3 linked regions of the Flocculibacter collagenilyticus genome follow. The protein of the gene in region 3 interacts with the protein of the main gene of each other region in a pairwise test. Links are inferred from orthologs where the notes say so. Each region holds a gene or a part of one and is shown on either strand. Other genes may lie near its edges.

What was found.
Region 1: the proteins of HUU81_RS09555 (region 3) and secB interact in binary tests that used the Escherichia coli proteins (3 or more experiments, as listed by UniProt). The link is inferred for Flocculibacter collagenilyticus from one-to-one orthologs.
Region 2: the proteins of HUU81_RS09555 (region 3) and lysA interact in binary tests that used the Escherichia coli proteins (3 or more experiments, as listed by UniProt). The link is inferred for Flocculibacter collagenilyticus from one-to-one orthologs.

Annotation. Positions count from the first base shown.
Region 1 is NZ_CP059888.1:214,563-225,226, forward strand. Bases 3,423-6,330 are described here. They hold secB (protein-export chaperone SecB), read left to right. Parts: upstream 3,423-4,578; coding sequence 4,579-5,082; downstream 5,083-6,330. Other genes in these bases: gmhB (D-glycero-beta-D-manno-heptose 1,7-bisphosphate 7-phosphatase), read left to right, coding at 3,423-3,630; HUU81_RS01015 (rhodanese-like domain-containing protein), read left to right, coding at 3,856-4,287; grxC (glutaredoxin 3), read left to right, coding at 4,297-4,554; gpsA (NAD(P)H-dependent glycerol-3-phosphate dehydrogenase), read left to right, coding at 5,104-6,111; HUU81_RS01035 (flavin-containing monooxygenase), read right to left, coding at 6,119-6,330. Outside these bases: HUU81_RS00995 (sulfotransferase family protein), read left to right, coding at 27-896; HUU81_RS01000 (3-deoxy-D-manno-octulosonic acid kinase), read right to left, coding at 979-1,728; HUU81_RS01005 (glycosyltransferase family 9 protein), read left to right, coding at 1,968-3,035; more of gmhB, read left to right, coding at 3,079-3,422; more of HUU81_RS01035, read right to left, coding at 6,331-7,249; HUU81_RS01040 (OsmC family protein), read right to left, coding at 7,288-7,833; HUU81_RS01045 (trans-sulfuration enzyme family protein), read right to left, coding at 7,830-9,290; tRNA (uridine(34)/cytosine(34)/5-carboxymethylaminomethyluridine(34)-2'-O)-methyltransferase TrmL, read right to left, coding at 9,682-10,155; HUU81_RS01055 (cation diffusion facilitator family transporter), read left to right, coding at 10,262-10,664. UniProt on the Escherichia coli protein: One of the proteins required for the normal export of some preproteins out of the cell cytoplasm. It is a molecular chaperone that binds to a subset of precursor proteins, maintaining them in a translocation-competent state.
Region 2 is NZ_CP059888.1:105,291-115,902, reverse strand. What follows is about bases 5,136-7,991. They hold lysA (diaminopimelate decarboxylase), read right to left. Parts: upstream 7,270-7,991; coding sequence 6,001-7,269; downstream 5,136-6,000. Other genes in these bases: HUU81_RS00465 (alpha/beta hydrolase), read left to right, coding at 7,901-7,991; cyaY (iron donor protein CyaY), read left to right, coding at 7,574-7,897; HUU81_RS00475 (lipoprotein), read right to left, coding at 7,302-7,499; dapF (diaminopimelate epimerase), read right to left, coding at 5,136-5,891. Also shown: HUU81_RS00505 (M16 family metallopeptidase), read right to left, coding at 1-2,331; HUU81_RS00500 (LysR family transcriptional regulator), read left to right, coding at 2,527-3,390; HUU81_RS00495 (hypothetical protein), read right to left, coding at 3,482-3,979; HUU81_RS00490 (DUF484 family protein), read right to left, coding at 4,372-5,064; more of dapF, read right to left, coding at 5,061-5,135; more of HUU81_RS00465, read left to right, coding at 7,992-8,590; HUU81_RS00460 (DUF2914 domain-containing protein), read left to right, coding at 8,626-9,507; hemC (hydroxymethylbilane synthase), read left to right, coding at 9,562-10,527; HUU81_RS00450 (uroporphyrinogen-III synthase), read left to right, coding at 10,534-10,612. UniProt on the Escherichia coli protein: Specifically catalyzes the decarboxylation of meso-diaminopimelate (meso-DAP) to L-lysine. Is not active against the DD- or LL-isomers of diaminopimelate.
Region 3 is NZ_CP059888.1:2,149,417-2,160,128, forward strand. Bases 4,836-7,791 are described here. They hold HUU81_RS09555 (response regulator transcription factor), read left to right. Parts: upstream 4,836-5,942; coding sequence 5,943-6,641; downstream 6,642-7,791. Other genes in these bases: HUU81_RS09545 (DUF2306 domain-containing protein), read right to left, coding at 4,836-5,059; HUU81_RS09550 (hypothetical protein), read right to left, coding at 5,078-5,797; HUU81_RS09560 (HAMP domain-containing sensor histidine kinase), read left to right, coding at 6,638-7,791. In the rest of the region: HUU81_RS09525 (GNAT family N-acetyltransferase), read right to left, coding at 1-188; HUU81_RS09530 (VOC family protein), read left to right, coding at 1,064-1,420; HUU81_RS09535 (hypothetical protein), read left to right, coding at 1,563-3,029; HUU81_RS09540 (MBL fold metallo-hydrolase), read left to right, coding at 3,217-4,335; more of HUU81_RS09545, read right to left, coding at 4,373-4,835; more of HUU81_RS09560, read left to right, coding at 7,792-7,945; HUU81_RS09570 (vWA domain-containing protein), read right to left, coding at 8,955-10,127; HUU81_RS09575 (AAA family ATPase), read right to left, coding at 10,133-10,712. UniProt on the Escherichia coli protein: Response regulator member of the two-component regulatory system CpxA/CpxR which responds to envelope stress response by activating expression of downstream genes including cpxP, degP, dsbA and ppiA.

The sequences.
Region 1 (10,664 bases), 1.9 Mb from region 3 along the record:
AGTAATTTGGATGAGTTAAAGATTTAATGGCTATAGATAATTCGAAACAATACGCATTTATAATTGGTGCAGCCAAAACAGGCACCACATCAATTTCAGATATTTTAGCGCAGCATCCTGATATATGTTTATCTTTTCCAAAAGAAAGTGATTACTTTGCAAGGCATTATCACAAAGGTGAAGATTGGTATGATAGTCTGTTTCAAGGTAAGGTGCATAAGCTACGGTTGGATGCCTCAACGAGCTACAGTGCTGGTTTTGAAGGCAGCAGTGAAGCAATTGCAAAGCGCATTAAAGCGGCATGCCCTAACGCTAAGATGGTATATGTAGTAAGGGATCCACTTGAAAGAACGTGGTCGTCGTATTGGCATGCTAAACGCGCCGGATTTGAGTCTGATAGTTTTATGAATGCGATAAATCGTGCTGATAATTCACACATTGCAGGTAGCTTATATCATCAGCGAATGCAGGAGTACTTAGCTCATTTTCCAAAAGAAAACTTGTTGGTAGTAGCATTCAGTGACTTTAAACGTAACCCAAAGCAAGTCATTGATAGTATTATCAATCACCTGAATATGTCGCCATATTCATTCTCTGAGGAAGCTTACGCACAAAAATCGAATGCCTCGTTTAAATGGAAAGGGCCTTTTAGTGTGGTCAATTTATTACCTGCAAAAACACTGAAGAGCATGACGCTGCAGATTAAGAAGATTTTGCCAACAAGTGTGGTAAATAAGATGAAAGGTGCAGTGAGCGAACCTATACCCAAAATGACAGAAAATGAAGCTAATGCCACAAAAACAAAGCTAGCTGCAGATGTAGAATTGTTTTACCAATCTTTTAATGTTGACGTGCGTACCAGTCAGTGGTGGCACAGCCCTGATAACGATTTGTAGCACCGCAAACACGCTTTTGGCTATACAGCTAATAACCAGAATAGAGTTGTGAACACCGCAACTCTATTCTTATCACAAGTATCTAGTGGGCCGCTTGCTTCTTCGGTGTATTAATTACTTCATTATAGCCTTGCAGCAAAAAGTCCCAATCTTTTAGATGCCAGCGTAAATCCACGTTTTGGCGTTTTTCTTTTTCAAAAGAGCGTAGTAAACGTTTTAAGTTTTCTTGTTGCCAAGAGTGGCTCGGTTTTTTGATTTCACCTTTATCAAAATCAATTAACCAGCATTTATGCTCTTTATCTAACATGATGTTGTGAATGTTCAAGTCATCATGATAAACACCATTATTATGGAAGTCGGCGATCGTTCGTCCGATTTTAAGCCACATGCTTTTGTTGAGTGGATATTTGGATAAATACTGAAAAAGATCTTTCGCATTAGCAATACGCTCAATAATGAGATCGGCGCGATAAATGCAAAACCACTTCTTTTCGATACGAGCAGCAAGTGGCTTAGGTACTGGTAAGCCTATGTTACTCATCTCTTTCAGCATCGCAAATTCTTTAACTGCACGGCTGCGTTCTTCATCCATGCCTATGTACAAGTCTTTATTGAATTTTCCTATTAAGCCACCACGGTAGTAGTGACGTAATACAAATTCGTGCTCTTTAAAGCGGAAAAACCAAGTAATGGCACGGCCTTTTGACTTGCCTGAAATGGCCCCTTTCTTTTGCCAAAAACACGATGTAAACCATTTAGCATCGGGTAGGTAAGAAAACAAAGGGTTGTACACAATTACATCAGAGTCCGCTTCTATTTTTTCGTGTGTCACAATTAAGTTCTCAGTTTTGTTTATCGTTGGAAATGTTGGTTACAAATAAATACCTGAAAGGATATCAAATCGACCATAGTTACATAGTACAAAAATTAAACGAATCGGGCAATTTTTTTTATAGTTTTACGACCAATATGATTTTCCCTTTTTTGCAAGATTGTAATGATACATTAACTTTCCATGGTTGATCAGATAAGATGTGGCACTTTTAATCAACCTTATTGTGCGAGGTCAGCTTGTTTGAATCATCACCTAAATCTATTTGTATTTTAAGACTTTCTGCTATTGGTGATGTGTGTCACGCGGTGTCTACTGTGCAAGCAATTCAACGGTGTTATCCCGAAGCCAGTATTACATGGATAATCGGTAAAGTTGAAGCTGCGTTGTTAGCTGGTTTGCCGGGTGTAGAATTTGTTATTTTTGATAAAAAGCAAGGTAAACAAGCATATAAACAATTAATGCAAGACATGAAGGGAAGGCTGTTTGACGTATTATTGCATATGCAAGTGGCTTTTCGTGCGAATTTAGCGGCTCATTTTATTCCAGCCCGTACAAAGCTAGGGTTTGACAAAGCTCGTTCAAAAGAATTGCACAGTGTGTTCATTAATCAACGAATAAAAGCTCAAACTGCGCCCCATGTACTGGATGGCTTCCGTGCTTTTGCCAGTGCGATAGGTGTGCCTGAATCAGCTCCCAGTTGGCAAATGCCGTTAAGTGATGATGATATAAGCTTTGCTCAGCAAGTTATTCCTAACCATAAACCAACCTTAATAATTTCACCTGCGGCCAGCAAGGCTGAGCGCAACTGGCTGCCAGAGCGCTATGCTGCGGTTGCTGAGTACGCTAGTAGCAAAGGGTTTGACGTTCTATTGTGTGGCGGCCCAGCAAAATTAGACCGCGCACTTGGTGATGACATTTTACGCCATGCACAATGCAACATAACCGATTACATAGGTAAAACCTCGCTGAAGCAAATGTTGGCATTGCTTGGCAGAGCATCACTGGTGCTTGCACCTGACACAGGCCCAGCGCACATGGCGGTTACGCAAGGTACGCCAGTGATTGGCTTGTACGCTCATAGTAACCCCGACAGAACCGGGCCTTATCATTATCGTGATTATGTATGTGAGGTGTATTTTAAAAATTTGCAAACACTAACAGGAAAAACCGCAGAGCAGCACAAGCCGGGTAAGCGAATCAAAGGGGCTGAATTGATGGCACAGATTGACGTAGAGCAGGTTATTCAAACATTTGATCGGGCGGTTAATGAGCTACAACTAGGTGCGAATGAATCTCTGGACTAAACTGATTGATGTATAAATTTCAAAAGATGATGAGGAATAATCCATGAAGCAAAAAGCTTTATTTCTAGATCGCGATGGCGTCATTAATCACGAAAAAGAATATGTGTATAAAATTGCAGATTTTCAGTTTATTGATGGTGTATTTGATGTCTGTGCGCAATATAAAGCAGCGGGCTTTAAAATCATTGTGGTGACCAATCAATCAGGTATTGGTCGAGGTTATTACTCTGAGGCTGACTTTCAAAAGTTAACAGTTTGGATGAATCAACAGTTTGCGCAAAACTTTATTGATATTGATGGTGTCTATTTTTGCCCTCATCATCCCACTGATGCATTACCGCCATACCAGAAAATTTGCCAATGCCGTAAACCTAAGCCCGGCATGCTCCTCCAAGCTATTGAAGAGCATGATATTGATCCTCAACAATCAATCATGTTTGGCGACAAGGAAGCAGATATCGAAGCGGCAATTGCAGCAGATATAGGCCATAAAGTATTAGTGAGAAGTGGCCATGCAGTCAGTGATTCAGCGGTAAAAATTGCTGACAAAGTGGTAGATAGCCTGACGTTTATTAATGAATTTACTCACTGTTAATGTGGCGTAGCAGTGAGATAGCCAGCCTTAACGTTATTCACTCAACCCCGTCGTATTTTTAGCCTATAGTTATGATCATTTTTGACTTTGGGCTAGCATCTTTTTTCTTTATATGTATACTTTAGCGCTTAATTTTAAATCGGTGTATCGCTGATTTACATTGAGCTTAAGCCGAATTTAGGTGTTAAGTATCTGGAAATTTACAAAAAAGGTTTAGTAGCCGTTATGGAACAATTTATCGAATTTATCGGTAATCATTATATTTTAAGTATTATTTGGGTCGTTCTGTTTTTTTCTGTGCTATTTAGCTGGATAAAAGGTAAATTTTCGCAGATCTCTGCGGTAAGTACACAGCAGTTGACATTGTTGGTTAACAAAGAAGATGGTGTTGTGGTAGACATTCGCTCTGCGGATGAATTCAAAAAAGGCCATATTGCAGGTGCAAAACACGTACCTCTAACTAAAATTCAGCAAAATGAATTAGCTAAGCTTGAAAACCACAAATCTAACCCCATCATTGTCGTATGCAACGCTGGAATGTCTGCAGCAGGCGCTGCAAATACATTATTTAAAACGGGCTTTACTAATGTGCATTTATTACAAGGCGGTATGAACGCTTGGATAAATGCAGGTTTGCCTGTAGCCAAAAAGAAGTAAGAGGTTTTTATGGCTGACGTAACTATTTATACAAAAGTATATTGTCCTTATTGTGTTCGTGCAAAAGCATTGCTTGATCAGAAGGGAGTGACTTATACCGAGTTTAAAATCGACGAGCAGCCTGAGCTTCGCACCGAAATGATTGAAAAGGCTAATGGTGGGTATACCGTGCCGCAGATTTTCATTAATGACCAACATATTGGTGGTTGTGATGATATGCTCGCATTAGAAAATCAAAATAAATTAGACCCATTATTGGTCGCATAATTAACCATATTTAAAGGAAGTATCATGACTGATCAAGCAAACACAAACGCTGCTGCTCAAGAAGAGCAAGCAAACCCTCAATTCGCTATTCAACGCATCTATGCAAAAGATATTTCTTTTGAAACACCTAAGTCTCCAGACGTGTTCAAAATGGAATGGAAACCAGAAGTAAAAATGGACTTAGACACTAAGAGCAGCAAGCTAGAAGATGGCGTGTTCGAAGTAGTACTTTCATTAACAGTAACGACGAAAGTTGGCGACACAACTGCGTTTTTATGTGAAGTAAGCCAAGCTGGTATTTTCACTATTGCTGAAATGCAAGATCAACAACTTGCTCATATGCTAGGCGCTTACTGCCCTAACATCCTTTTCCCGTATGCACGTGAAACGGTATCTAACTTAGTTAACCGTGGTACTTTCCCGCAGTTAAACCTTTCACCAGTTAATTTTGACGCATTATTCATGCAAGCTATGCAACAGCGTCAAGCACAAGCTGAAGCAGCTCAAAAAGAGCAAGCAGACGCTTAATTAAAAAGTGAACAATACATGCTGAATTCTGCAAAAGTTGCAGTCACAGTATTAGGGGCGGGATCGTATGGTACCGCCCTTGCTTTATGTGTGGCACGCAACGGACATGAAACCCTTTTATGGGGGCGCGACAAATCGCAAATAGACGCAATGTCGCAGCAACGTAGTAACCAAAAATACCTTCCTGATGTTACCTTTCCTGAAACGCTAAGATTAGAATCTGATTTAGTGACTGCTGTTAAAGCCAGTGATGTAGTACTTGTTGTCGTACCAAGTCATGCGTTTGACGATATGCTCATTCAAATCAAGCCGCATTTAAGGGAAAACGCAAAAGTAGCTTGGGCAACCAAAGGGCTAGAGCCTGAAACAGGCCGGTTATTACAAGATGTCGCCATTGATATTTTGGGCGACTCAATCTCGTTAGCGGTTTTGTCTGGTCCTACATTCGCAAAAGAGATGGCGATAGGGCTACCAACGGCTATTTCAATGTCGTCAACAGACCAAGATTTTATCAATCACTTATCTGATTTATTTCACTGTGAGCGTTCATTTAGAGTGTATACCAATGACGATTTTATTGGTGTGCAGTTAGGTGGCGCAGTGAAGAATGTGATTGCCATTGGTGCGGGTATGGCTGATGGTATTGGTTTTGGGGCGAATGCACGAACCGCCTTAATTACTCGCGGGCTTGCTGAGTTATGCCGCTTAGGCTGCGCAATGGGCGCTAAGCGTGAAAGCTTTATGGGCATGGCCGGATTAGGTGATTTGGTACTTACATGTACTGACAACCAATCACGTAACCGTCGTTTTGGCTTAGCATTAGGACAAGGTAAAGACGTAGATACAGCAATGGCCGATATTGGTCAAGTGGTTGAAGGTTATCGCAATACTAAAGAGGTCTTTAACTTAGCCAGCCGTGTAGGCGTTGAAATGCCAATTACTGATCAAATTTATCAGGTGCTATATCAAGGTAAAAACCCGCAAGAAGCAGCTATGGCGTTGCTAGGCAGGGATCGTAAAGCGGAATAATTCCGCTTTATGTTTTTACCGTCGTCGCGGTTAATTCACAATTTATAGCAGGCGAAGGGGCTGGCTTATTCAACAGTACTTGCTGTAAGTAATCAGCATCTTTTTGTACGCCCCCTAATGTGGCAGAACCACGTGTATACATCCATGGCAAACCAATAAAATACAAACCTTCTGTTGTGCTTACGCCACGGTAATTAGCAGGATAACCTTCACCGTCTAATTCAATATCTTTCAACCAAGTAAAGTCAGGTCGATAACCAGTAGCCCATACAATATTCTTTATGCCAGCAATATTCGCTTTTTCGAATTGTATTTCAGATAGATTCGCGTCAAGGGTTTTACCCACACACGTTATATTCTGCTTGGCTAATAATGCCTTTACGTTAGTGCCGATAACAGGCTGCATACGCTTGCTTAACTGTTTACCAAGCCATGAGTATTTAGTAACAGACAGTACGCCTAGCTTGTCAAACCACCACCACAATGTTTTCCCCAAAAATTGTTGAGGAATAGAGTGGCAGTCGGTTTTACCAGAAAAGTAAATGTTATCATTCGGTTTGGCATCAGAGATTTCATGTAAAATTTGAAAACCTGAGTCGCCAGCACCTACAACCAAAGTATCCCCAGCAGCGAGTTGGTTAGGGTTACGATAATCTTTGCTGTGCAATTGCACGACACTTTCATCAATGTTGCTATGGCAGGGCGGTATAAAAGGCGTGTGGAATGGACCTGTTGCAACGATGACTCTGTCGGCTTGGTAGGTAATGGCTTCGTCTGATGAGGATGCATCTGCATAGCTTTCACATGATAACGTGAAACCGTCTTGATCTTTTTGTAGGCGATGTACCTTTGTATTAAGTGTTATGGGAAGGTCGTAGTGCCTTACATATTGCTTAAAGTACTTAGCAACATCATGCTTATCTGGATAGTGACCATCTGCCGCAGGAAATTGCATGCCAGGTAAATGGTTAAACTCGGTCGGAGTGAACAACGTTAATGAGTCCCAGCGTTTAAGCCAGGCTGCACCTATTTCGCTAGCGGCGTCTAGCATCATGAAGTTAGCGTTCATTTGTTTAAGATGATAAGCCATCGCTAACCCTGCTTGACCCGCACCGATTATAATATAGTCGTACTTCATTTTTGTTCCTGGTAATTTACGTGCAGTATTGGAATAAATTAGTGTTTGTGAACGGTTAATTCGCCACAGACTTCTACACCATTCATCATCGACATAGCATTTGGGCTATGCGCGACAGCTTGCTTTCGCAGTAACTCAAACTGTTCATCAGTACCAGTACCAGATACATCAATTTGATAATTTATGCGTTTAAAACCAACAGATGCGCAACTGTCTACGCCTAAAAATCCGGCTAAATTTAATTCGCCCTGAACGGTAACCTTGAGTGACTCAAGCTGAATTTCCATAATTGAAGCACCCACGGTAAAGCCGACTAGGATACAGGCGCCAAGCCCTGATAACAAATATTCTTGCGGATTAGGTGCATGATTGCTGCCCATTAACTGCCTAGGTTCGTCGATGGTCCATTCGAAGTCTCGACTGACCACATGTGGGCCCACGGCCATAGGGAGTGCTTTGGCTCGAGAACGGGTACCACTTTCCCAATTTAACTCAACACCATATTGCACCACGCCTTCTTCAGGTAACGCTTTGACTTCGTTTGTAAATTCACTTAATGCAGAAAGAGGAATACTGTTTCTCATGATTGACTAACTCCATTTAAATTATTTTCTCGATGATCCGCAGTCGCTGGATTGGTTTGTTGCGTGGTAATTAACGACAATGCCGTTGCAAAGTCTGCAATCAAATCTTCTGGATCTTCAATCCCCACAGAGAGACGCACACAACCAGGGTTAATGCCCATATTTTTGCGTTGGTTGGCGGTAAAGCCAGCTTGAGAAGTATTAAAGGGCAAACTGATTAACGATTCAACGCCACCTAGGCTAGTTGCTTCTTTTGGAATGGATAAATGTTTTACTAATTGTAATGCGGCCTGATCACCGCCAGTGAGTTCAAATGTGATCATCCCTGTGCCTGTTTTTAAAATACGCTTTGCCAGTGAGTAGTCAGGGTAACTAGGCAGTTTGGGATAAATGACTCGCTTAACTTTTGGATGAGCTTCTAAGTATTGTGCTAATGCAAATGCGCTTTTTTCATGGGCTTGCATTCTAATGGGTAAGGTTTTTAAACCCCGCTCTAATAAAAATGCAGCATGAGGATCCATCGAGCCACCGTACGTCAGCATTCGAGGCCACACCATATCAACCAGCTTACGACTGCCCATTACGCAACCCGCAATTAGATCACTATGACCATTTAGATACTTTGAAGCAGAGTGAACAACTAAATCGGCTCCTAATGCTAAGGACTTTAAGCCGATAGGTGTGACAAACGTGGCATCAATAATCAAACGAATACGGTTACGTTTGGCGATATCCGCTAAACGCTCAATATCAATTAACTTTAGCAAGGGGTTAGTGAGCGCTTCAAAAAACATGAGTTGAGTATTTGGTTTGATAGCAGCTTCAATCGCTGTGTAATCGCGAGGATTTACATAGCTCGCACTCATACCAAAAGAAGGAAATTCGTAATTGAATAGATTGTAGGTGCCACCATAAAGCTCGTTAGAAGCAATAATATGGGCACCACGATCAACTAAAGCCATAACCGAGGCCGTAATCGCCGCCATCCCTGAGCTAAAGACCAACGCGGACTCTGCATTTTCTAATGCTGCAAGCTTGTTTTGCACCGCCCATAATGTGGGATTGCCGTACCGGGTGTAGATAAACCGATCACGGGCATGCCCTTCATCGATAGATTGGTATTGTTCTTCTCCCAGTAAAAACGTTGAGCTTTGATAGATTGGCGTGCCCACTGCGCCTGAGGCAACATCATCAAAAGAGCCAGCATGCACAGCGCGCGTGGCATCTTTGTAATGTTGCCAGGGGGCTTCTACATCGGTTTGATGAGCAGACGACTCGGTATTTTTTCTGGGGAACATTGGTCCACTCACCCGAGAGCGTGTGAGATCGTTTGCCCATTTACTGGCATTGGTATTAATCGTATTGGTAGCTTCAGTTGTTGAAGACGGCTTATTACCGTTTTGCGTTAAGCTACTATGACTGGCGTGATCGCCTTTTATAATTTTTTTTATCGTCATAATAATTTTTCCAAACACATTTATAGGCATACTAAAAGCACTTTCTGTGATTGTCTATACTTCACTCAAATAATGCGAGCCCAGTAAGAACGGGGTGTTTAGACGTATGGAGGTAGGCGTTTTAGACGTTCAGCAGTGCGGCGGGATAGCCGGATTTTGCAGCGGTTTTTAAGTGATAATCCGATAAATATGATGAACGCCGAAGAGACAGGGGGTGATAAATTGAATAAAACATGTCGGAAAATATACAGAAATGGCGTGAAAATTCCCCTTCTGAAGGGATCTCACAAGAAGGTAAAACCCGAAGGTTTGAAAGGCTGGCTGTGATGAATCATGTGCCAGTCTTTAGTCGTCAAACAAACCTTCGCAAATTTATGTTACACAGCGAGTGTTAATCAGGTAGGTTTGCACCAGCATAGTCTAGTTGACGCCAAGACTCGTAAACAAATACTGACACTGCGTTTGATAAGTTCATACTGCGACTGTTTGGTAACATTGGAATTCGCACTCGTTGTTCTTCGGGTAGCCCGAAAATAATATCTTCAGGTAAGCCTCGTGTTTCAGGGCCAAACATTAAAACATCACCTGATTGATATTGAACATCAGAATGATGGCGTTTACCTTTGGTAGTGCATGCAAAAATGCGTTTGGGTTGTACCGCATCTAAAAATGCCTGATAGCTTTCATGACGAGTAACATGCGTCATCTCGTGGTAGTCAAGACCAGCACGTTTTAATTTTTTATCTTCTAAATCGAAGCCCAGTGGTTCAATTAAATGTAAGTGAAAACCTGTATTGGCACATAAACGAATAATATTTCCAGTATTCGGTGGGATTTCTGGTTGATACAGTACAATGTCTAACATTTAAATTTATCTCATGGTTGTGGAGGCAGAATTCTAGCAAATCTGGTACTCTTTGCCCATAAAGCCGCTCAATTCAATCACTCAATATTTAAGCAGGTTTACCCTTATGCCGAAGGCCACAGCTGAGTATTCATCACTAGTAAAAGCCGCAAGTTGGGCTCCCATTGTGGTCGCTGCAATATTAATCGTGACCAAGTTATATGCATGGACGATCACAGGTTCGGCAAGCTTGTTAGCGTCACTTACTGACTCATTACTTGACGTGGCTGCCTCAACCATTAACTTTTTTGTGATCCGTTATGCCTTAATGCCAGCAGATGACGAGCATCGCTTTGGGCATGGTAAAGCAGAGTCATTAGCTGGGCTGGCGCAATCTGCGTTTATTTGTGGCTCGTCAATTTTACTTATTTTTCATAGTATTGACCGCCTTCTTAATCCGCACAATGTGCAGCATATTGATATTGGCTATGTTGTTACAGGCTTGGCAATTGGCTTAACCGCGATGCTGG
Region 2 (10,612 bases), 2.0 Mb from region 3 along the record:
CTTAACGTGTGCTCTTTGCTCAGTTGCATAATGCTTAATAAAACGGTGTTTGCCACTTATTGGCATTATGTGGTGTTCCACGTTGCTAGTTATGTCTCCAGTGGCAGGTAATGAAGCAAGATAAGTGGCTACATGCTGCTTAAGCGTAGCTTTTTCCAAGTTCCCGACAAAGAAATATTCAAAATTAGTAGCATTACTAAACCACTGCTGATGTATCGTGTTTAATCGTGCGGAGGATATCTCAGTCGCATGTTCAACCCTCCAGGGCTGACTTCTGAAATGATCTTGCCAATAAAATACTCCCGCTTCGTCATTAAAACGTTCGTTATATGCATGCTTTCTGATCGCTTGGTAGTCAAGCACATTATCCTTATGTCGCTGAACAATGGCGTCGTTAAATCGTGGCGAAACAAGCCTTAAATAGTTTAATTTTAAGAATGACTCCAACTCACTAACCACACCCCCTCCATACAGATAGTGCCAATCACGACTCGCTCCGAATTCAAGAGAAATTTGATGCTCAGTTTGAAACCGTCCTAATGTATTAATATCGTACGTGGCCACGCCTGTATTATTCATAACAGCGCTGAACGCTAGTGCATTACGATACAACTCATCTGCAATCATAGATGTACCGCCAGAAGCAATTGCTTTGTAAATAAAATAGTCAGGCTCAAAGTCAGTTTTCTTAAAGTGCACAACTGCACCATTAGATAATTGCCAACTAACGAAACCTAATTCTTCGTTTTCCGTTTCACTCACAATGTAACCAGCTTTAGGCTGTTTAATCATTAAGTCATTTTTAGTTAATGTCCCCCGATAAGGGGCTGTCGATAACTCTTTTGTCTGCCTTCTAATCTCTTTTAACTTCTGAGCTGTTGGCAACGCGCTTTTCAGTGCTTCAGGGGCTAGCACAAATTCAAAGCCACGCTGTATAGATATCAGCGCAGACGCAAATGTATTTAGCTCTTCTAACGTGATTGCTTGCACTGTACGTTTTTGTTCATTTACTTGTTGCTCGGGTGATAAAGCAAGCTTGTTAAATAGAAAGTGATTAGTTAGTTGTTCTGCAAACTTCCCCGAATAAAAGCCTTTACTATTAAGTAAGTATGCGTCAAGCCTAGCAACAATAGCTTGCTTATAATGAGCCAACTCAGTTGCAGTAAAGCCATGTTGCTTAACACGTTGTAACTCTTTTAACAGCGCCCAATAGCCACCTTCTATTTCGTTATGTTTCGCTTTGACTGTAAAGCCATGAACTTGTGTCTTATCTGCTAATAGATCACTATAGCTTCTTGCTTCAAAAAAAGGAGCTGAATCTGATAAAGACAGCTTCTTAAGTCGCTCATTCAAAAGATAATTGAACAATGCTTTCATTCTTAACGGTTTAATGTGCTTTATATTTGAATACTCGCGCTTTTCGGCCAACAACATGAGTCGCACAACCGATGAGGTTTGCTGCTTATCTGAATAAATCACACTGTGTATCTTATCTCTTGCAGGAATATTGTAGCTTTTTTGCTTAGCGTTACTTTTATTAGCTATCGCACCAAACTTTGTTGTAATTAAAGCTTCAACGTCTTTAATAGTCACGTCACCAACCACAATGAGCGCCATATTGCTTGGCGTGTACCACTTATGATAAAACTGCTTAAGCATATTTGACGTAATATGGCTTATGCCAGCTGGATTACCCACAGCTAAATGGTCTAGATATCTTGAGTTATTCCACAAAGCCTCTCTTTGAACTTTATTAATTCCCTTAGTAGCATGCTCATTTTGATTACGCCACTCTTCTAATATGATCCCCCGTTCTTTTTCAACTTCTAAATTGTCAAATGAAATACTTTCTGCCCAATCTTTCATTATTGTTAGGCTAGTATGGATATTGTCGGGGTTATCAGTGGGAACAGTTAGTCTATATACAGTTTTGTTGAAGTTAGTGACAGCGTTGGAGTGGCTACCAAAGCTCATCCCCATCTTTTCCATCGCTGTAATCACCTGATTTTTTGGAAAATGCTTTGTTCCATTAAACGCCATGTGCTCTACAAAATGTGCTACGCCATTTTGATTATCAAGATCTTGTAACGAACCAACTTTTACTGCCAAACGTAACTCTATTCTATTGGCTGGAACATTGTGTTTATGAATATAATAGGTAAAGCCATTACTTAATTGCCCATGCACTACATCCTGACGAAGGTTACTCGGGTGCTCAGGCTTTACTAAATCAGTATTGTTAATATCGCTATGCTTTGGATGTAAAGTAGGAGAAGAGAAACATGCCGACAGTGTAAAACTTAATAACAAGAGAAGTAAACGTAACATCATAAGATCCTTTATATACGAAAATACACTGAGTGTTATAGTCAAACATACTGAAAAAGAAGCCAAATAATACCAAACAAGCTTCTCTTTTACATACCACCCATTACGACATTGCTACCTTAAACAATTAAAAAACGTTTTATTTACGTTAAATACATATATTCTAGTCATATTAAACACTTAGCCAGTTGCACAATAATGACTCCGAATTACGACGACTTAACGTACTTTTTAGAAGTAGTAAGCACCAAGAATTTGTCACGCGCTGCTGAACGGCTTGGCATCACTCAGCCTAGTATCAGTGCAGCAATGAAACGACTGGAAATCAGCTTAGACACGGATATTTTATTGCGCACCCGAACAGGTGTGCAATTGACAAAAGCAGGTGAGGAGCTTCTATTATACAGCCAAAAGTTTCTTGCCGACTGGGATCATATTAAGCAACGCGTTAAGCGTACTGAGGCAACATTGGCGGGTGACTTTTCTTTTGGCTGTCACCCCTCTGTTGCGCTTTATGCACTCCCCTTGCTTTTGTCGCATCTTGAGAACACTCTGCCATTACTGCATTTTCATTTTACGCACGATCTTTCGAGAAAAATCACTGAAAGGATCATTAGCTACGACATTGATTTCGGATTAATTATTAACCCAATTCAGCATCCTGATTTGGTCATTCAGTCAATACTCTTTGATGAAGTGTGTCTGTGGACCCGTAAAAATCCAAGCTTAAAACAACAAGTGCACTCTCCTGAGTGTACGCTCATTTTTGATCCGCATTTAAAACAAAGCCAAACCGTGTATAAACAACTATCGTCATATCGCTTTAATGAAATACATACCAATAATTTAGAAGTAATTAGTGCCTTAATTGAGTCTGGGCAGGGGATTGGTATTTTACCTACTCGAGTAGCTCACAATGATGCAAGATCGCTAATGAAAGAACAGGCACTACCTTATGACAGTGTGAGAGATGAGTTATGCTTTGTGTACAGAGGCGATAAGCAAAGTCGGCATATTAGTCGTGCCCTAGGCCAAGAAATACAACATGCGTTAAAACCCTAAAGCTTGCGCAGTAAGCAGCTGTGGCAACAACATGAACAACCTATCAAGCAGTTATGACCACAGAGTTTTATCCGTACTAATCCATTTCGACTTAAGACGCGGTATTAAGTACCTCACAACTTACCGCTGTAGTCAGTGCATGTACCCCACTATAGCTTGAGAATGGCGTTAATATATCACCAAATGTTTGACCGTATTTAGCTTCAATGGTCACAAACGTACCATAGTATTGCGTGTCATAATCAAAACGGTATAACGCGCCTTGATTCGTGATTGCGCTTAACACCATTTCATCTGATGCAGCACCCGAGCGATAACTACTAGAGATGGCTAACTGACTAGTTAAAGTTTCATAGTTGTGAATGCGGCTACTGCCAAAGTTAAGGGCGATACCAATACCGCAGTTTTTGTCATGTAATTGCGGATAGGGCACATAAAGCTCAACGCTGGTCGCGTTGTGATTAAAAGTCACAAAGTTATTATCGTGTTTAAACCAAGTATCAAGTCCAGCCATAGCCGACATGGATACTGTACTTGCGGCTACCAATGCCGTTGCTGTTAGGTATTTATTGATTAAGTTAACAGTCATATTCGTCCTCCTATTAAACTGCCAACCTATCCTATCGATATGTATTTCATAGATAAAATTGTTAATGACTCTTATTGTCATAGGCAAGAACTATGGCATTAAAAACCGAACTGAATGACAATCGTATTGACGGTGAGGGGTGTTGCGTTAATAGTGAAGAAAGCGACGAATAATCGACGGCAGAGGCGCAATACAACGTAAAAAGCAAACTCAACTATGCTGCTTACTCATCAGTGTTGCGCTGAAAAACACCGTTCGTGCTGCAAATATTGGATGCACTATTAATAGGATGAACCGAGCATAGAATGTACCGAGTATTGAATGTACTGAGAATTAAATGTACTGCGCGGTTGTTTCTTCGCGCTTAGCGCGATTCATCATATTGCCTGCCGTTAAGCATGGTCAAAACGCTCAAGCAGCAAGGTAAGTACACGCCCTAATTCATTAATAAATAATGTATCCATGCCCGGATAAAAATGATCATGATCAATACTACCAAAAGCAACTAAGCCCGTTGTCATGTCATCACCTAAAGTGAGCACAGCAACAGAATTAACTTCTTTATCATTAAAAAATAAAGTGGCTTCTTCTTTGCTCAGTCGGCCAAAATAGGTACTGCTATGCGATAATCGTTTTGCAATAAAATTAGTTAGCTTTTTATTTTCTAAATCCGGCAAACTGGCATTTTGCTCATTTAACTTAATCAGCTGCACGGCATTTAGGTTTAACTTTTCACTGATTAATAATTCGATAGATTGGAGTAATTCGGCTTGGTCAGACGCATCAAAAACACGAATAAAAATCTCACTAAATACTAAAAACACATGCTCATTTTGTCGCGCAATCGACATTAAATGCGTGATTTCTTCTTCAAGATATTGGCTTTTTTCACGTAGTACTTCTAGCTGACGCTCAACCAACGAAATAGTGCCTTTTTGTTGATGAGGTAAGCGTAATTGAGCTAACAAGTCTGGATTTTGTACAAAAAAATCAGGATGCTGCAATAGATACTCTTTAACTAAGCTTGCATCTAAACTTAACTCATCCTGCATTACAGGCTCGATAGGAGGCGTTATTTCGCTCATAAAATTATTTGTCCATCATATACATGTTCTGCTGGGCCGGTCATTTTTACTGGCTGTCCTGGACCATTCCAACGCACCGTAAGGGTGCCACCGGGCAACGCTACTTTTACCGTTGAAGCCAGTTTATTTTGCATCTTGCCAATTACTGCAGCTGCGCACGCGCCGGTACCACACGCCAAGGTTTCACCTGCACCGCGCTCCCATACCCGTAATTTGATGTAGTTATCTGACACAATTTCCATAAAGCCAATGTTGGCTTTTTCTGGAAAGCGCTCGTGCTTTTCAAAAATGGGCCCAAGCACATCAACTTCAGCGCGTTCAATATCTTCTACCGTGATAACGCAATGTGGGTTACCCATCGACACCGCGCCGCATAACACCGTGTGCTCTTCAGCACGCAGTATGTACGTCATCTCTTGCTTTTGCGCTTTAAACGGTACTTGCTTAGGTTCAAATTTAGGATGCCCCATATTCACGGTTACATTACCGTCTTTTTCATTAAACAGTGTAATATTTCCGTTCTTGGTACTAACTTGAATACGATGCTTGTTCGTTAACCCTTTCATTCGCACGAAACGCGCAAAACAGCGTGCACCATTACCGCACTGCTCTACCTCATTACCATCAGCATTAAAAATACGATAATGAAAATCTAAATCGGGATCGTAGGGAGGTTCAACAATTAACAGCTGGTCGAAACCAATGCCAAAATGACGGTCAGCTAATTTGCGGATTTGTTCTTTAGACAAGAATACATTTTGGGTGACGTTATCAATCACCATAAAATCATTTCCGAGTCCGTGCATTTTTGAAAAGTAAACTAACATAACTGCTTTATTATTATCTTGATTTGGTTATCTTAACGCATTTTCTTATATTAATCGCTGTGAACTTGTTTCAAGTAAAGCGCATTTGTTTTAGCAAAGATTCTGGTACTTATTCAATCAGTATAGACTCGCCGCGCCACAAGTCTTGCAACGTTTCTCGTGCCCGAACTAAGTGCATATTCGTGTTATCAACCATGACCTCAGCGGCGCGCGTGCGACTGTTGTAATTACTGCTCATCGTAAAACCATACGCCCCCGCAGAACGTACCGCCAGTAAGTCACCTTCTTGAATATTCAAATAGCGATCTTTACCTAAAAAGTCCCCTGTTTCACACACCGGCCCCACAATATCGTAAAGTTGTGTGGCTTGCGACTCTTCATTTGCTTCGTCGCGATCATTCACAGGAATAATGTTTTGCCACGCGCTGTATAGCGCAGGTCGCAGTAAATCATTCATGGCTGCATCCACAATAGCAAAGTCTTTATTTTCACCTTTTTTAATAAACTCAACTTGAGTTAATAAAATGCCCGCATTAGCCATAATTGCCCGTCCGGGTTCAAAAATAAGGGTTAAGTCTTTACGATGTTGTAGCTTGTCTACGATGGCTGCGGCATATCCAATCGGATGAGGCGGCGCTTCTTGGGCATAAGTAACTCCTAACCCTCCGCCTACATCTAAATGCGAAATATGAATGTCTTGCGCCTGTAACGTATCAATTAACGTAAGCACTTTATCTAATGCCGCTAAAAAAGGCTCTACTTCTGTTAACTGAGAGCCAATATGAAAATCAACCCCTTGCACATTCAACCACACGGACTCATGCGCATATTGGTACAACGGCATAACCTGAGTAATATCGATACCAAACTTGTTTTCTTTTAAGCCCGTAGAAATATACGGATGCGTATTTGCATCAATGTCTGGATTAACACGAATAGAAATAGGGGCCGACTGTTGACGTTGTTGCGCTACTTTTTCAATACGCTGAAGTTCAGATTCAGACTCAACATTAAAACATTTAATACCAACCTCAAGGGCATAGGCGATTTCTTGCTCTGTTTTGCCCACTCCAGAAAAAACGACTTTCTCAGGCTGACCACCTGCTACTATTACACGAGCGAGTTCGCCACCTGATACAATATCAAAACCCGACCCTAACTTAGCTAATACATTTAATACTGCTAAATTTGAATTCGCTTTAACTGCGTAACATATTACATGCGGATGCTGGGCAGCAGCTTGGTCAAACGCATGCCAGTGCCGTTCTATCGTTGCACGCGAATACACATAGGTTGGTGTACCGTATTCTGCAGCAATTGCATTTACGTTTACATGTTCAGCATGTAACGTATTATTGTGATAGTTAAAGTAGTCCAAGATGCGTCCTTATACACAGCTAATTGCTGAATCTATTCCTCGGTATTAGTGGTACCTTTGTTTACGCTATTTTGCACGTCTTGCGCTGGCGCATGTTCAGGTGTGTCTTCTGGCAATGTTAACGGGCCTTTTTGGCCACAGCCTTGCACTAACATTAACTGACAAAACAATAACGCACCGAGTGCATTACGACCATTTTTTTTCGTTAACTTGGTAAATATGTTATTCATAGAGTTATTTAGCGGTTTTTTTGACACGCAGAAGCCAATATAATGATGTTTTATTTAATATGGGAAATGTATCAATGAACGAACAGGAATACCACCAACTTGCTGACGAAATGCTGTTGGCCGTTGAAGAATCCATTGATGAGATAGATTTTGATCTAGATTACGAAGCCGCAGGTGGCATCTTAACCATTATTTTTCCCAACCAGTCCAAAATAATTATTAATAAACAAGCGCCATTGTTGCAGCTATGGGTTGCCACAAAATTCAATGGCCATCATTTTGAGCTCATCGACGACCAGTGGATTGATAACCGCACTGGTGCTGAATTTTGGCAACTGATTTCAGATGCCGCCACTAAGCAAGCTAATACCCCTATTCAATTTAAACCAGTGAACTAATTTATGACCGACTTATTATCAGCTGTTGAAGTTAATCCCGATGACGCCTCACAAGGGGTAAAGTCTGTTGTTATTTGGTTACATGGTCTTGGCGACTCAGGGTATGGTTTTGCCCCCATTGTGCCTGAGTTAGCGTTAGCCGATGAGCTAGCAACTCGATTTATTTTTCCACACGCGCCTGAACGTGCTGTTACCATCAATAATGGTTATCGCATGCGTGCATGGTACGACATTAAATCGATGGATTTAGACAAGCGCGCTGATGAAGCAGGAGTATTAGAGTCTGTTGAACAAGTTGAAGCGTTAATTGAGCAACAGATTGCACAAGGCATTCCTGCCAGCAAAATAGTCATTGCAGGTTTTAGCCAAGGCGGTGTAGTTGCAATGCACTTAGCCACTCGCAGCAAACATAAATTTGCAGGTATCATGGCAATGTCGACTTACATGTGCCAGCCGCAAAAATTAGCTGAGGAGCACAGCAAGGTAAATTTACACACGCCATTTATGATGATGCATGGCCGACAGGATGATGTTGTGCCGATGGCAATTGGCGTTCAAGCAAAAGACACACTGGAACAATGCGGTTACACCATTCGCTGGCATGAATTTAATATGCAGCACAATGTTTGCGCGGAACAAGTGCAAATCATTGCGCAGTGGCTAACCGATAACTTAGCTGAGTCAGTGGCTTAAGCAATAAATATAATAACTCATTTACTTGTGGTGATATGGCAGACAATCAACTAAAAATTACAGTCGCGCTCAAGTCAGCTGACTTAACAGCAAATACATTGGCCGAACAGCCCGACTTTGTTTCGCCAAAACCACCGTTTAGTAAAGTTAAAGTGATTAGCGCGGTAGTATGTTGTTTGTTACTCGCTGCGGCTGCGCTGTATTTTTTACCCTTTGCAACGCCGCTGGATGCTAAAACCAATACCGTTGATGTAAGCGCGCACGAACAAACTGCAACGGCAATAGCCACAGTAAAAGATCAGAGCGCTGTCGAGCCGGCCGCAAGCCAGCCAATCAGCCAACCTAACGACAGTAGCGGTGAGACTGAGACTGAGACTGATAGTGTAATTGAAAAAGCGGCGCTGATCCCCGCAACACTAAGGGTTACTCCTAAACATCCGGCCACAAAAGAGATTGAACCTGACCAAACAGCCACAGCAACTGATGAAGCGATAACACTGACTCATCCAGCCGAATTAGTAAACCCAGATACCGCGATTGAGAAAAAGCAAACAGTGTTATCAAATACACAATCAACGCATGTAGCGCGTGCCGTGCTAACCAATAAGATTGTAAATAGAGAGCCACAAGAGCAGCTCAATCATCACATCACCAGTAACAATGCCCAGCGCAGTAAATTATTTTTCTTTACTGAGCTGCATAATTTAGCGGGTCACACCGTACGTCATCGTTGGATATACAAAGGCAATATTGTTGCTGACGTGCCACTGACGATAAAGTCGAACCGATGGCGAACCTACTCTAGTAAAAGCGTTAATCAGTCTCAACCCGAACAGTGGTTAGGCCAATGGGCCGTTCAGGTTGTTGATGAAGATAACCATATTCTGATCAGTAAAGATTTTATTTATAAAAAATAACTAACGTTGAAGCACCTTACAGTTTGTATTACCGCTTCTTTGGAAATGTAAAAAATGACAACAAATACTGTACGTATCGCAACTCGTAAAAGCGCCCTTGCCCTTTGGCAAGCCGAATTTGTAAAAGCCGAGCTTGAAAAACACCACCCAGACCTCAGCGTAGAGCTAGTGCCAATGTCGACTCAGGGCGATAAAATTCTTGATACACCGCTTGCTAAAATTGGTGGTAAAGGCTTGTTTGTTAAAGAGTTAGAGCAAGCCATGCTAGATGGCCGTGCTGATATTGCAGTACATTCAATGAAAGATGTGCCTGTCGACTTTCCGGAAGGACTACACTTGCATACCATTTGCGAACGTGAAGATCCTCGCGATGCATTCGTTTCAAATAAATATGCAACCCTTGCTGATGTACCAAAAGGTTCAGTCATTGGCACGTCTAGTTTGCGCCGCCAATGCCAACTTAAAGCGCATCGTCCAGATCTCATTATTAAAGACCTACGAGGCAACGTAAACACACGCTTAGCAAAACTAGATAACAACGAATACGACGCCATTATATTAGCCGCAGCGGGATTAATTCGTTTAAAAATGGAAAGTCGTATTGCAGATTATTTAGCCCCTGAATTTAGCTTGCCGGCTAATGGGCAAGGCGCAGTCGGTATTGAGTGTCGTAGTGACGACACCCGTATTCAGTTACTGCTATCACCGTTAGAGCATCACCTCACGCGTATACGAGTAATGGCAGAACGAGCAATGAATCGCCGTTTACAAGGAGGCTGCCAAGTACCCATTGGTGCTTATGCCGAGATCCATGATCAACAGCTACACTTACGGGGTTTAGTTGGCAGTTTAGACGGTAAAGAAATACTCACCGCAGCCTTAAATGAAGATATCACCTTGTCAGCCGAAAATAAGCAAAACCAATTACAAGCTGAAGCGCTTGGTACAAAGCTGGCAGAACAGCTATTATCACAGGGTGCCGACCGAATTTTAGCCGCTGTCTATAAACAGGATGAATGATTATTTGTGAATAACGCACAGGATGACACTAACAACGATGAAACAGTGACGCTTTCTGATCTGCATTGTTTAATTACTCGGCCTG
Region 3 (10,712 bases):
AACCCTTGTATTTCACCGCTGCGCTTAACAGCACTAAGCTCAACTGCATCAAAGTATTGCTGCAAAATAAGTGGCTTAAGTTCAGAAATATTTTCTTCGGGAAGGAAATCATGAGTTGCTCGCACTGAAGCCTCCCATATTTCGATCAGTTCTTGATAATTACTCTTAGAGACTTTTACTACATCCATTACACTTTCCTTGGCTCCGATATTTTGAACCCCACACAGCCTAGCCTCGGCATTATCGTGGGTTAGCTAAGAGCCAGCGCTATAACTCGTGCTTGATTAACTAAAAAGATAGGCTGGCATGGCTAAACATAACATACTTTTCATTGACTTAGATACTCACAAGCGTTTGTAATGCCACTACAAAGTTAAGCTGAACAAAACCTAACCAACTGCTGGCAACCCCACTTAATGTCATTGTATAAATCAATTATTCTCCGAGAATAATATCGTGCTGACTCAAGCCAGATTTCAAATCAAACCAGTAAAGATTAGCTGCCATTATGGTTAACTTTACTATGTTTAAAAGCCATAAATAAAACATCTAAGACAGTGATAAAAAGAACTGCCAAACAAATAAAATTAGTAGTTGATACAATAAAGCTGGATAAATCAGTTGCAAATGAAATTACGAAAAACAGCCCCAACAATGGGATTATAAAAGTTAAACCAATTAAATATTTAAGTTTCATAACGCCTCTATTTAAATCTATTTAAAAACACAGAAGTTAAATGTAAACCAAAACTCTTTTCGCAATGTAACATAAGGTAACAATGCTTACCCCTTGATTGTGCTTTATAAATTTAACAAGTACGCTCAGCTCTAAAATACAATTAGCTGGGAAAGCTGATAATTATCGAAGATGCGAATTTATTGGCTAACCTCTAACTATTTGGTTCTTCACAGCGACATTTTGAGGTCATTAAGTAGAAATGCATATGTAAAGGCCAAATGGTTAAAACACCCTTACATCATTTTTATACATATATGCTTGATATCAAACATCAAATTTCAAGATAATTTTTTTCATCTAAACAACAATTAAGGTCATTACAAAATGAAATTGGATTATTGTGTTCTTGGTACTAATAACATGCAGCAGGCAATTGAATTCTACGATGCTTTGTTTGAAGGCACAGCTCTCACCCAGGCGTTTAAAACCGACAGAATGAACTATTGGCAATGTGAGAGTTTCGCTTTTGCTATAGCAATACCATTTGATGGTCTACCTGCAACCAATGGAAACGGCACTATGTTTGGCATAAACGTGGGCTCTGAAGAAGAAGTTAATCGACTATACGAACAGGCTATTAAATTGGGTGGCAGCTGCGAAGGAGAACCGGGAGTACGCGGCCCAAAATATTCAGCCTATATAAGAGATCTAGACAGAAATAAAATTGTATTCTCAGCCTGAAAATAATGGTCGTAGGTTCGCACTTTGCCAGCAACTGTAGCGCTTTACGACACCTACCATTTTTAAAGTATTTAATCAAAAAAACATTAAAAAATTCACGCTCCTTATTGGGGCTCCGAACTAAATAAAGGAAATATATAAGGTGTTATTAACCCCAAGATTTAAAGCATTAAGTTTTCTATTTTTTTCAATTATATTTAGTGAGCCAATGTATGCTGATACCAACGATGTGAATCACATTGTCGATAAAGTGATAAAGGCTTACGGCGGAACAAAACTAACTCAAGCAAACAGTATCAAAATCATAGATTACAACAAAGGCCCTTGGCGTGGGGAGAGCGAAGTACCCAACATCCATGAAATATGGCGTATTAATGAAGAATTAACGATAGATTTTAAAAATAAACGTAAAAGCCTACTGACCTATCGCGTTCCTCGCACCACAATAGATTTGGAGAAGTGGATTGTGAGTGAAGATAAAGCAATAGCCTATGATATCTTGCATGGCAAATACGCTGTACATAACTGGGCTAAGTTCGATAGTTTTGGTGGTTTTTACGCCGAATCCTCTAGTGACACTCTTTATGCAAAATCGCTAAATGAGAATCGCCAAGGAGCCACTTTTTCCGGCAAAGAAACCTATCGAGGTAGAGTGCACCAGAAGCTCAACATCGAAAACGACCATGGCTGGACACTGACATACTACATAGATAAACAAGCTGGTGTAATCCGCAAGTTAATTAGATTACACGCAAGTGGCAGACAAATGGTGTATGTGTTTTCTAATCATCAACAGTCAAAAGGGGTTACTTACGCTCGAGATATGAATTTGCTCGTTGATGGTGAGCTAAATTTAGTTTCGATTAAACGAGATATTGAAATGCTCCCTGATTTAGACAATGAGTTCAAGCATTATGAACACTTTGTACCATGGGGAGAAGAGTTCTACACAAACAAAATTACGGCTAAAATGGTAGCTAATGGCGTTTATCAAGCTGGAAAAGGACGAGATCGTACGGTTTTTATTGAGAATAAAGACTATCTAATCGCTATAGGTAGCGCAAAGCACTTGCAGGCCAACTATAAGCAGTTCAAGGAACTTACTGGATCTGAAAAGGCAATAAAATTTTATGTAGTCACTCATCATCATGGCGGCAATTTAAGAGGTTTAAATAATGCTGTGGAAATGGGCGCGACTCTAGTCGTATCGGAAGCGCATCAGCAATTGGTTATCGACTCATTAAGCAGCCCCTTGGCAAAGGAGAAGCTGACGCTAGTCTCCGATAGAAAGCCTCTTACAATAGCCGACCTAAAGCTATTTGATATCGCTACTGCTCACTCTCAGCATTATTTGGTCAGTTATCTTGAGTCAGAAAAACTCGTCATTGCAGATGAACACTATGAGACTAACTTAAAAACAGGCAAGCCTCGCATCTTCAAAGATATGGTGGTATTCCATGATGCAATAAAAAAACTCGATATTCGGGTAGAACACTTGATTGACTTTCGCAGCTTGCGCCTGATTTCTATTGATGAGTTAGAATCTTGGACGCAAAACTTTGAACCAAAGCGCTGTCCACCAGGCTATGCAATTTGTGAGAAGGGGTAATATCCGACTTTAAGGGCTGGCAAACAGCTGGCCCTGAAAGCTTGAAGGTTTAAGGAAAGTTACAATTGAAAAAACCTCTACTCTCTTCAGGTTTATTTTGTTAATCCTCCTTGTAATAAGAAGAGATTGTTAAGCCTATCACAATCGTTCAAGCCCTATTTTTACTACTTATTAGGTATTATTATTTATGAAAACGAGTAAAAGTCCTATGGCTATTATGATCGCCACAATTTTTATTTGCGGCTGTCAGCCAGATATAACACAAATCGATAACGTTCGATACAACAAGGCTGACTCAAGGTATAGGAATATATACCCTGCCAATTATCAAGGTAAAGGACCACACAACCGTTACGATAGAATGAACTTCTTAAAACCGGAAGAAGTGAAAGCGGTAGAAAAATCATTACTCGGATTCGCTTATTCAGGAATTAATAAAACTGAAGGTTTTAGGTACAACGATATGCTTTTTCGCGATGTAGACATAGAAGCCAAAAACATTAACCGAGTCACGTGGTTAGGACATGCTAGCTTTTTGATTCAATTGGGCAATAATGATGCTCTTGTAACTGATCCTGTATTTGAGGAATTTGATGGTTTCGGCTGGCTTGGTAGCAAGTTAGACGATTCACTTAAAAGACTAGGCGCAGCTCCAATTAAAAGTGCACAGTTGCCATTTGTCAGCGGAGTGGTAATTTCTCACAATCACTATGACCACTTGAGTAGCTCAACTTTGAGTGGATTTAGTGAAGGTACTCGACTTTATTTACCGCTAGATAATGCAGATGATGCAAATTTTAATATAGGCTCCATTACTGAAATGGATTGGTTCACTCAAACCCGCCACAATGATACGACTATCCATTTTTTACCGGCAAACCACACTTCAAACCGCAGTTTCTCTGATTATGATGAAAGCCTGTGGGGGAGTTGGCTATTTGATGATGGAACCACACGTATCTATTTTGCGGGTGATACAGGCTACAGCCCAATTTTTCAGGACATTGCACAATACATCGGTGATATAGATGTTTGCTTAATGCCAATTGTAGCCTACCCTGGGCCCGCAAGAAAAATGCACCTATCTCCCGAAGATGCGATACGTGCTGCTCAAGATCTTGGGTGTCGCGTGTTTATTCCCTGGGGCTACGGCACATGGTCACTTGGGTATGAGCATGTAAACGAGCCATTACGAAGATTGGCAAAGGTGGTAGAAGATGTAAAACCTGACTTTATCGTAAAACCACTGAAAGTGGGCGAGCACGTTGACTTTCTTGAGCTATTAAAAATAGCCTTTAATGAATGATCATAGATCGCGCGCTTCGTGCGATTATTATCGATACTCAGTAATCCGTCGAGTGTGTAGGGTTCTTGCCTTTCTTATTGGTTAAAGCAGTATTGAAAACCCAATAAAAGGTAATCAAAATGACAAAGACAACCGGTGCAAGTAAAAACTCAATGGTTCTTATTGCTTCGGGAATATGCATGGCCTGCCCCAGAAAAAAAGCGGCTGTTGACATAAAAAGAGGGAAAAACATTCGCCAAAGATGACGTATCAATTTGTCCTTGCCTTGCAATCCTCCGAGCTTGATATAGCGATAATCTGCGACACTGCAAAAAGCCAATACACTGCCAAATATCACATAAGCCGTTGTACCAAACCCGCCCAGTTTGCCATCAGGCATCAGCGTTGTTTGGTATGCAAACCCGAAGAGCCCCAGAAACAGTAGTGTAGCGAAGCCAAACAGAAACCGGTCGGCAAGGTTGATCTGATTATCTGGCTGTCGAATGACATTGATGGCCGAAAGTACAAAATAGCAAAGGACCAAGCCGTTCATGATTGAAATTGGTACATATCGTACTACCGCAATGATTGTGCCGCTGATGCCTAGAGTTAGCATAGATAAAACATAAACATTGCCCAATTGCCTATGGAATGCGTTGCCTTTTTTTGCCAGGATTGCAGTGAAGCCTGTCAATAACACAACAACACCTGCCGTGATATGAATAAGAATTGCGATGAAAATCATAAGGTACCGCTCCTGTGGTTATTGTGCTGTTTTGTTTTCTGTGGACGCTTCATACAATGGCTTTTTAAAGCCCCAAATCAAAAGATAAAAAGGAACAATAATCTGAGTTATGGCTAAAGGAAGTTGAATAATGTTAGGAATTGACGCTTCGAAAAACGTATGTGCAACGGCGATCAGTTGCAATATCACAGAAAATAGCGCAAATCCGCAAAGTAGAACAGGGAGCAGTTGATTGCGCAACAGCAGTAGGTAGAAGAGCAATAAGCTGAAGCTGGAGATAAAAATGGAGAAAAAATGCGCTTCATTTCTTCCGCTAGTCAGGATAGTTCTCACTAAGGTTGACGTCTCCGCAGATATATCATTGTTGGGTACATTAATGGTGGCCAGATAAGTGACGTACTCAGACAGTTTTGCATATTCATAAGCGCACAATGTAATACCAATAGTGGCGAATACAACAATTGTAATAAACAGTGTGGTGTGCTGGTTGATAGACTTTTTTGGTATTAATAAGCCAAACGCCAAATTCATGGTACTGATCATTAAAGCAACTAGCGTTGCGCCCCCCAGTATGCTAGTGAGGTCACTAACAAGGGTTTCGCCGTTGTAGGCCAAAATAGGTTTCAGAAAATAGAAATTTAGAAGTAACCCCAGAACCATCTGCAACAGCATCATTATGGCAATAATTCTGGCAGAGTGTGTCGGGTTCAGATTCCCTTGTACAAATATTGTTTGCATAAGTTCATTCCTCAAAATGTAGTAGAATGATCTTACTTAACTATGAAAGCCTTTAGGGTAACATAGTGTAACAATCTCATTTGGGGGTTTGTGGTTTGACCTAGCTTGACCCAGTATGGTACTGAACTAAAGAGTAAAATGAACGATGACCAAACTATTAATAATTGACGATGATAGCAGTCTTACCGAAAATTTATCCCTGTTTTTTCAGCAGCATCACTTTGACTTGATTTGTGCAAATGAGCCACAACAAGGATATGAGTTGATTGGGCTGGAGTCTCCAAAACTAGTACTGTTAGACGTGATGATGCCAGGTATTGACGGCTTCACATTGTGCAAGCAAATTCGGCAAGCCTATACTTTGCCTATCATTATGTTAACGGCCAGAGGGCGACTCGAAGATAAAGTACATGGCTTTGAACTTGGAGTGGACGATTATTTGCCTAAGCCATTTGAACCTGCGGAACTCCTTGCGAGAGTGCAAGCGTTATTGCGACGCAGTTTTAGTCAGGAACAAAGCTCAACAGAACAACAGGGAGTCTTGTTTTTTGCCGGTTTAGCTATCTTTAGCGCGCAACAGATAGTTAAAGTGGATGGTGAAAATGTGCATTTATCGGGCATGGAGTTCCACTTGTTAAAGGCGCTAGCTTCTAATCCCGGAAAAGTATTCAATCGTGAACAAATTATCGGTGTGGTGAAAGGTGTAGAAGTGGATTTGTTTGGGCGCTCAGTGGATATTTTACTGAGCAGACTTCGTCAAAAGCTCAATGACTCAGTCTCCTCTCCAAGATTTATTAAAACCATAAGGGGTGTTGGTTACACCTTTATTGCGACACCTTTATGATAATTACACATCTAAATTTATACGCTCGTTTTTTCCTACTATTCACCATCACCACAATTTTGCTAGTGGGGTTCATCATTTTAGGCAGTTTTGCCATCTCTGAACAAGAAGCGGTGGAGATCGTTTCTGACAGAAAAGCAGCGTTGCTAGTCATGATGCAGGAGCTCGTCAAAGAACCCGTTGATATTGAAGCTCTTACTACAGAAGCTAAAAAGAACCGGGTGGAGATTCAAATAACCTATGGAACTGAGAAATGGCTAACGGGCAGCCCTTTACCTTCACCTGAGAAATTGACAAAGGATGCCATTGGTATTGGTGAATTGTATTTCAAAAAGTTAGATTCCAGATACTTTCTATCAACGGAGTTTGACGGCTATACCATTACCGTAACATCAAAAATCGCCAATCTAATAGTGTTTCCCGATTGGATTATTTATTGGCCATGGTTTGCTGTACTTGTCGTATTGTTACTGAGCTACTGGTTATTGAATGGGCAGCTATCAGCTATTAACAGTGCCATAAACAGTGCAACTGAGATCAGTCATGGAAACCTGAAATATCGAATTGCATCACACCCAAACAACGACCTTGGAAAACTCACAAGGGGACTTAATAAAATGGCCGAAAGTCTCGAACAATTGTTCTCTGCCAAAACAGAGTTGTTACTTTCAGTTAGTCACGAGTTGCGCTCTCCTATGGCTAGAATAAAGGTGTTACTGGCGTTACTGGAACAGGGTGAAGTCACAAGAAAGTTAGGCCATGAAGTCGATAAAATGGATGAGATTGTAGAGCAACTACTGGAAAGCGAACGCCTTAAAAACGCAGAAACCTTGCTCAATATCGACACATACTTTTTGCCCAATGTGATCAATACGATTTTGCATTCTTATTTCAAAGAAACACCGGTTCGGGTGAAAGACCACATTCCAGAAATCGCTGTACAAATTGACTTGGGCCGCTTTAAGTTTTTGGTCAAGAATCTTATTGATAATGCTTTGAAACACAGCGGTTCTGAAGCTCCGGTTATCATTCAATGTTTTGAGGAAAATCAGAACGTGGAAATCACTGTTCGCGATTTCGGTGCAGGCATCGAAGCGGAGCATCTTGAAAAGATCTTTGAACCTTTTACGCAAGGCAGCCATATCATTCACCGCTCAAATAAAGGTGTCGGATTAGGACTGTATTTGTGCCGCCAGATTGCACGAGCTCATGGCGGTGATATTTCAGTAAAAAGTGTGGTCGGAAAAGGAAGTGAATTCAGCGCCAGATTACCCATTAATAAGAGTGTAAAAAAATCTGTGTAAGTGGCTTCTTAACCCCAGTTCTGTTTAAGCCGCGATCATAGAATTAAGCTCTGAGTCAGTTAAATTAAGGCTTGGTTTACTGTCTTTAAGGCAGTAAGCCACTAAACCTGCCATTAAATTCAACATAAAACCATTCATACTGCGATGTCTGGAGTGTTCAATTTGGGAAATATTCTTCAATTGGTCATGAATAGTTTCAATAATAAATCGCTTAGATAGCATCGCTCTGTCCCATAACGACATCGCTTTGGCTTTCAATAGACATAATAACTCCCTAAAAGTGCAGATCTCCAATTAATCGTAGGTTAGCTGAAAGCTAGTGCCATAATTGGCTTATTATAACTACGAGTATCCATTGACTCTATATCCTGTCGAAGTTTTAGAGATCGGAAATTTGGCGATGTCCATAAGCTTTTCAACTAAGTTAGTCAACTCATAGCTATCATCAAAAGATGCCACATTTTTAAGCAGTCTTACCCACTTTGTATTACTCATATGAGAAGCGGAAAACTTTCGTGCAATCTTATCATCTAACCGAAGGTAAGTTTTAGTTTGCTTTTCTTCCTGGAGCCGAATTTTACTCATAGCGCTGAATGACTCTCAAATTTAAACCAGAAACCATAGTCCGCCCTTCTTGCGATCAATATTTTTTGTTTTGAGTTCTAAAACAAGTTCTGCATTTATTTTCATAGGTTTCTTTAGCCGTTAACGGAAGTTTCCTTAGCTTTCACAAAAATAACTGAAAGATATACGGCATTTTACGATAAATTACAAAAATATAAGGTTCTACCGTCGAGCTATGGAACGCGAAAGCGTCGGCGATAATTTCGATATGTACGACCCCGCACTTTTCACAGGTAACTGACATAATTGACTTATTAACTTTCTACTAGATTTAGGCGATGCTTCATAATTAGCATTCCAACGCCGTAATTACCTCCAATAATTAACAGCAGTTGTAATGGTCAGCAATACGATATCTATAAACAAAAATTCGATCGGGACATCATCAACTCAACGACTTTATTGCCTGCCCTATGCCATCTATGGTTAATGGGTACATACCGTTCTTCATTATCTCGTTCATTATTTGTATTGATTGGTGATATCCCCACCACTGTTGAGGCTGCGGATTTAGCCAAACGGCTTTATCAAAGTGGTTGAGTACTTTGTTCATCCACACAACGCCGGGTTTATCGTTCCAGTGCTCTACACTGCCGCCTTGATACATAATTTCGTAAGGCCCCATGGTTGCGTCGCCAACGAAAATAACCTTGTAATCTCTGCCGTAAGTTCTAATCACCTCGTCAACATCAATGGTTTCGTGGTATCTACGTTGGTTGTCTTGCCATACGCGCTCATATAAACAGTTATGAAAGTAAAAAAACTCCATGTGCTTAAATTCGGTATGCGCTGCTGAAAAGAGTTCTTCGCAGGCATGAATATGATCGTCCATCGAGCCGCCCACATCAAAAAACATCAGCACTTTTACTGCGTTGTGGCGCTCTTGTTCCATGTGAACGTCTAAAAACCCCGCGTTTTTTGCAGTGGCGCTGATAGTTTCGTTCATGTCTAGTTTTTCACTGGCTCCTACGCGTGCAAATTTACGCAGCTTTTTAAGCGCTAATTTGGTGTTCCGTGTACCTAACTCTCTGTCTTGGTCAAAATTCTTAAATTCGCGTTTGTCCCACACTTTTACGGCTCGGCGATTTCTGCTGCCGTCCTGACCAATTCTTATTCCTTCTGGGTTATAACCGTACGCACCGAATGGAGACGTTCCGCCGGTGCCTATCCATTTATTACCGCCAGCATGGCGTTCATGTTGCTCTTTTAAACGCTCTTGAAGGGTTTTCATTAACTCGTCAAGACCACCTAATGCTTCAAGTTGCTGTTTTTCTTCTTCTGTTAGGTGTTTTTCAAATTCTTTACGTAACCAATCTTCAGGAAAGGATTCAGGAAAAATCTCCATACTTTCAATACCGTCAAAGTATTCTGCACAGGCTGCGTCAAATTTATCGTAATAAATTTCGTCTTTCACTAAGGTGAGTTTTGCGAGTGTGTAAAACGCTTCGATATCTGCAAATACCACACCTTGCTTAATGGCGTTTATAAGATCCAATAATTCGCGCAACGAACAAGGTACGTTGTGTTTTTTTACTGTAATAAAAAAGTCGATAAGCATAGCTTCTAGCGTCCACGGCGGCTCATAAATGCTAGTTTTTCAAGCAATTGAACGTCTTGTTCATTTTTCAGTAAGGCTCCAAATAATGGTATAACAGCTGACCCCTTTGCTGATTGCTTATTCAATAATTGCTCTTTGCTTATGTCGTCAGACATTAATAGTTTTAACCAATCAATTAGTTCTGACGTAGACGGCTTTTTCTTAATGCCTGAAACATCACGCAACTCAAAAAATACTTCCATGGCTTCTGTTAGTAAGTTTTGCTTAACATGAGGGTGATGAACTTCAATAATTTGCTGCATTTCGTCTTTGCTTGGAAAGCGAATGTAATGGAAGAAACAGCGTCTCAAAAATGCATCGGGTAATTCTTTTTCGTTGTTAGACGTAATAATCACAATAGGACGTTGCACTGCTTTAACAGTTTGTTGTGTTTCATACACGTAGAACTCCATTTTATCGAGCTCTTGTAACAAGTCATTTGGAAATTCGATATCCGCCTTATCAATTTCATCGATTAACAGTACTGGCGGTTTTTCCTGTTCAAATGCTTCCCACAACTTACCTTTAACAATGTAGTTGCTAATA